Regions from separate parts of the Streptomyces sp. NPDC056128 genome, predicted to be linked through region 2. Evidence: riboswitches for the same ligand, from Rfam matches in the RefSeq annotation. Region 2 holds a riboswitch; the other holds the start of a gene.
What was found. Region 2 has a riboswitch for thiamine pyrophosphate ahead of thiC (phosphomethylpyrimidine synthase ThiC). Riboswitches for the same ligand answer to the same signal wherever they lie in the genome.

Region 1: linked by a shared signal. The riboswitch ahead of thiO (glycine oxidase ThiO) and the one ahead of thiC (phosphomethylpyrimidine synthase ThiC) in region 2 are both predicted to bind thiamine pyrophosphate.

Annotation. Positions count from the first base shown of each region.
Region 1 is NZ_JBHJVQ010000012.1:173,510-176,380, reverse strand. It holds gene ACFC1X_RS23375 (thiazole synthase) at 1-89, opposite strand, end outside; gene thiS (sulfur carrier protein ThiS) at 93-293, opposite strand; gene thiO (glycine oxidase ThiO) at 290-1,504, opposite strand; TPP riboswitch at 1,502-1,613, opposite strand; gene ACFC1X_RS23360 (hypothetical protein) at 1,666-2,016, shown strand; gene ACFC1X_RS23355 (NAD(P)/FAD-dependent oxidoreductase) at 2,106-2,871, shown strand, end outside.
Region 2 is NZ_JBHJVQ010000009.1:163,030-165,900, reverse strand. It holds gene ACFC1X_RS20020 (YibE/F family protein) at 1-1,266, opposite strand, end outside; TPP riboswitch at 1,338-1,527, shown strand; gene thiC (phosphomethylpyrimidine synthase ThiC) at 1,520-2,871, shown strand, end outside.

The DNA.
Region 1 (2,871 bases), on a different contig from region 2:
AGCACGTCCAGGCTGGGCGCCCCGCCGGTACCCATGATCAGACGGGACGCGTACGACGTGCCGTCGAGGACAAAGGGATCGTCGGCCATGGTTCAGCCTCCTTGCACAGCGGTGAGGACCTCGACGCGGTCGCCGTCGGCCAGGGCGGTGGCGGACCACCGCGCGCGCGGGACCACGGTTTCGTTCAGGGCGGCGGCCACTCCGGACGGCGCGGTGGTGAGCGTGCCCACCAGGGCGTCCAGGGCGGTACCGGGAGCCACCTCGCGCGGCTCGCCGTTGACGGAGATGTTCATGCGGACTGCTCCGAGAGTGCGGGGGCGGCGTCGAAGCGCCGGGGGGTGAAGGGGCGGGCCTCGTCCGGCAGCTCCCCGGTGGTCAGGGCGTGCGCCATGGCGTCGCCGGTGACGGGGGTGAGCAGGACGCCGTTGCGGTGGTGCCCGGTGGCCAGCAGCAGCCCGTCGAGGCCGGTCGGTCCGAGCAGCGGGGCGTTGTCGGGGGAGGTGGGGCGCAGGCCCGCGCGGGTCTCCGTCAGGGGCAGCTCCGTGATGCCGGGGACCAGCTCGTGGGCGTCGCGCAGCAGCTCGTAGACGCCCCCCGCGGTCACGGTGGTGTCCCAGCCCAGCTCCTCGCTGGTGGCGCCGACGACCAGCTCGCCGCTCTCCCGGGGCACCAGGTAGACGTGGTTGCCGCGCACCACGGCGCGCACGGTGCGGTTCAGCAGCGGCCCGTGCGTCCGCGGCATCGTCAGCCGCAGCACTTGCCCCTTCACCGGCCGTACCGGCGGCAGCACGGCGTCCGGTACGCCCGCGAGCCGCCCGCTCAGGCTGCCCCCGGCCAGCACCACCTGCCCGGCCTCCAGCGCGGTTCCGTCGGCGGTGGCGACCCCGGTGGCCCGCTCCCCGGGCCCGACGATGAGCCGGTCGGCCCACACCCGGTGGAAGACCACGCCCGCCCGCTCACAGGCGGCCACGAGCGCGTGGGTGAGGCGCCGGGGGTCGATCTGGTGGTCGCCGTCCACCCGCAGGCCCCCGCGCACGCCCGGCGCGAGCATCGGCTCCAGGCGCCGGCACTCACGTCCCGACAGCCACTCGGACTCCAGGCCGGAGCGCTGCTGGAGGGCGTGCAGTTCGCGCAGGTGGGCGCGGTCGTCGGCGTCCAGCGCGACGGCGAGGGTGCCGCAGCGGCGGTAGCCCAGGTCATGACCGGTGACGTCGGTCAGCTCGGCCGCGAACTCCGGGTAGCGGCGGGCCGAGGCGAGGTTCAGCGAGAGCAGCGTCTGCTCGCCGTAGTGCAGCTCCGTGACGGCGGCCAGCATCCCGGCCGCCACCTGCGCCGCCCCGCCGCCCGGCTCGGGATCCACGAGGGCGGTGACGAGCCCGCGCTGCGCGGCCCGCCAGGCGGTGACCAGACCGATGACGCCACCGCCCACCACGAGGACGTCGGGCCTACGGGACACGGTGGGTGACGACACGGTGTGTGACGAGCTGTGTGTTGAGGACGGCATGGGCGTCCAGCCCCTCCCTTCGCCGGCATGACCCGGATCAGGTTCGTACGGTCGGAGGCCGCCAGCCTCCCTCTCAGCCCGGTGCGTCCGGGCTCCCGCGAGTGCTTTACGTTGGCCAGCCTAGCCCGCAGCGCCTCGCACTCGTAAGGGAGCCTCCGCCCGTGACCCGTTCACTCCACGGACTCGTCCTCGCCCCCGTCGCCGACCAGGCGCCCGGCCAGGTGGGCACCCGCACCCGGTTCACGTACCACGAGCGGGACGGCGCCGTCTGGGCCGACTACGCGGGCGGCGACGTCGTCCGCGGCCACCTGGTGGGTACCCGCGCGGGGGACCGGCTCGACTTCCGGTACGTGCAGCTCAGGACCGACGGCAGCACGGCGTCGGGGCACTGCGTGTCGACCGTGGTGGAGCTGCCGGACGGCCAGGTGCGCCTGGAGGAGAGCTGGGAGTGGGAGTCGCGCCCCGGCAGCGGCACGAGCGTTGTGGAGCAGGTCACGGTGCACGAGCACTGACTGACAAATTGTCAGGTGGCTAAGGTGATCAGGTGAGCGAGCAGACGCGGGAGCGGGGACCGGAACCGGCGGCGGACGACGCGCGCCGCGTGGTCGTGGTGGGCGCCGGCATGGCGGGCGTGCAGACCGCCGTCGCCCTGCGGGAACAGGGCTTCACCGGCACCGTGACACTGATCGGCGCCGAGCCCCACCAGCCCTACGACCGGCCTCCGCTGTCCAAGGCCGTCCTGCTCGGCACGGCCGAGGGCTCCGCCTTCGACGTCGACTTCGAGGCACTCGGCATCACCCTGCGGCTCGGCTGCGAGGCCCTGGGCGTCCGCCCCGGCGCGCACCTCCTGGACACCTCCGAGGGACCCGTGCCGTACGACTCCCTGGTCCTCGCGACCGGCGCCGAACCGGTCCGGCTCCCCGGCACCGACGGCGTGCCGGGCGTGCACCTGCTGCGCACCCTGGACGACGCCGAACGGCTGCGCCCCGTCCTCGCCCGCCGCCACGACATCGTCGTCGTCGGCGCGGGCTGGATCGGCGCCGAGTTCGCCACCGCCGCGCGTGAGGCCGGCTGCGCGGTGACCGTGGTGGAGGCCGCCGACCGGCCGCTCGCCGACGCGCTGCCCGCCGAGGTGGCCGCGCCGATGACCGCCTGGTACGCCGACGCGGGCGCCGCCCTGCGCACGCACGCGCGCGTGGAGCGCGTCGAGCCCGGCGACCCCGGTGACCCGGGGGAGCCCCTCCGGGTCGTCCTCGACGACGGCACCCGGCTGCCCGCCGACGCGGTCGTCGTCGGCATCGGCGCCCGCCCCTCCACCGCGTGGCTCGCCGGCTCCGGGATCGCCCTCGGCGCGCACGGCGAGGTCC
Region 2 (2,871 bases):
GACCGTCCCCACCCCGCTCTGCGCGATCGAGAACAGCAGGAGCAGGGGCAGCGCGGCGCCCGCGTAGGCGAGCACGAGCGTGTTGACGACCGAGGCGATGTGGTCGCGGCCGATGCGGATGCCCGCGCGGTACAGCCCGCGCCAGCCCATCGTCGGGTTGGCCTCGTGCAGCTCCCAGACCGCCGACGTCTGGGTGACCGTCACGTCGTCGAGGACGCCGAGCGAACCGATGATGACGCCGGCCAGCAGCAGACCGCTCATGTCGATCGACGGATACAGGCCGTGAATGAGGCCGGTGTTGTCGTCCGTGTTGCCGGTCAGCGCCGCCCAGCCGATGAACAGCGACCCGAGAACGCCGATCAGCAACAGGGAGATCAGCGTGCCGAGCACCGCCACGGACGTGCGCGCGGAGAGGCCATGACACAGATACAGCGCGATCAGCATGATGGCGCTGGACCCGATCACCGCGACGACCAGCGGGTTCGAACCCTGGAGGATCGCGGGGAGGATGAAGAAGTTCAGCAGCAGGAAGCTGATCGCCAGGGAGATCAGCGCCATCAGGCCCCGCAGCCTTCCGACGGCCACCACGGCCAGCGCGAAGATGCCGGCGAGCAGGGCGAGGGGGAGCCGGCGGTTGATGTCGGTCACCGAGTACTGCAGGTCCCGCGGTGCGGAGGGTTCGTAGGCGACCACGACCTGCTGGCCCTCGTGCAACTGCCGCGACTGGTCCGGCTGCACGATCTCCTCGAACGTACGGCCCTTGTCCTTGCCGCTGTCCACGCGGATCGTCGCCCGCTTGCACTCGCCGTTCGCCTGCTGGACGGCGGAGGAGCCCTCGGCGGTGGAGGTGTCGCCGGTGGGGGTGGAGCCCGAGGCGTTGACGGACTGGCAGCTCAGTTCCACCACCTTGGTCACGGTGGCCTGCTGCGTCTGCCGGTCGAAGCCGACGCCGGTGCGCTCGTGCGGCGGCGCGCCGCCCGGCCACAGGACGGCGAGCCCGACCAGGACCGCCGCGGTGAACGGGATCAGGATCGCGGCGATGACCTTCCGCAGATGCCGGGAGACGGGCGCCGCGGGTCCGTGACTGTGCGAGTGCCCGTGACCTCCTCCCGCCCCGGGCCCATGACCGCCGCCCGCACCGGGCCCGTGACCGCCGCCATCGTGGCCGTGTCCGTGGTCGCCGGCTCCACGGTCGGCGCCCTCTTCGGCGTGCGGTCCGCGGCGGGGATCGTGCGGCGGAAAGGGGGGATGCTGCGGTGTGGTCACCGACCGATCATCGCAAGAACAAGGGGGGCCCTCTGTTCACCGCGCCCGAATGGGCGTTAGCGTGGGGGCACCTTTGTACACGCGGGAGCTCGGAGCACCGGGCTGAGAGGGCGCTGACCTCCGTCCCAGCGATGTTTCACGGGAAACGTCACCGAAGTCGAGTGATGTATCCCACGAAGCGTCGGCGGACGGAATCCGCTGCGTCGACCGCCGAACCTGTTACCGGGTAATGCCGGCGTAGGGAGTAGGTCTCATGACCATCAAGGACGCACGCACGCCTGCCTCCACGCAGAACTCCTCCCAGGAGGAGACCGCGGAGGCCGGGAAGTCCATCGGCTGGCACAAGGCGTACGTCGAGGGCTCGCGCCCCGACCTGCTGGTGCCGGTCCGTCAGGTGCACCTCACCAACGGGCAGTCGGTCACGCTGTACGACACCTCCGGCCCGTACACCGATCCGCTGGTCGACACCGACGTCCGCAGGGGACTGGCTCCGCTCCGGGAGAACTGGATCATCGCCCGCGGCGACACGGAGGAGTACGCGGGCCGTCCCGTCCGTCCCGAGGACGACGGCATCAAGCACACCTCGCCGCGCGGCGGACTGCGCAACCTCGACGCCGTCTTCCCCGGACGGCCGCGGCAGCCCCGCCGGGGCCGGGGCGGCACCGCAGTGACGCAGCTCGCGTATGCCCGCCGGGGCGAGATCACGCCGGAGATGGAGTACGTGGCCGTCCGGGAGAACGTCTCGCCGGAGGTCGTCCGCGAGGAGATCGCGGCGGGCCGTGCCGTACTGCCGGCCAACGTCAACCACCCCGAGATCGAGCCGATGATCATCGGCAAGCGGTTCCTGGTGAAGGTCAACGCCAACATCGGCAACTCGGCGGTGACGTCCTCCATCGAGGAGGAGGTCGACAAGATGACCTGGGCGACCCGCTGGGGCGCCGACACGGTCATGGACCTCTCCACCGGCCGCAACATCCACACCACCCGCGAGTGGGTCCTGCGCAACTCCCCCGTCCCCATCGGGACCGTGCCGCTCTACCAGGCCCTGGAGAAGGTCGACGGCCGGGCCGAGGAGCTGACCTGGGAGGTCTACAAGGACACCGTGATCGAACAGGCCGAGCAGGGCGTGGACTACATGACGGTCCACGCGGGCGTGCGCCTGGCGTACGTGCCGCTGACCGCGAACCGCAAGACCGGCATCGTCTCGCGCGGCGGCTCGATCATGGCGGCGTGGTGCCTGGCCCACCACAGGGAGTCGTTCCTGTACGAGAACTTCGAGGAACTCTGCGAGATCCTCGCCGCGTACGACGTCACGTACTCCCTCGGCGACGGCCTGCGGCCGGGATCCATCGCGGACGCCAACGACGAGGCGCAGTTCGCCGAGTTGCGCACGCTCGGGGAACTCAACCGGACCGCCAAGCGTTTGAACGTTCAGACCATGATCGAGGGCCCGGGACATGTCCCGATGCACAAGATCAAGGAGAACATCGACCTTCAGCAGGAGATCTGCGATGAAGCTCCGTTCTATACGCTCGGCCCGCTGACCACGGACGTCGCGCCGGCGTACGACCACATCACCTCCGGCATCGGTGCCGCGATGATCGC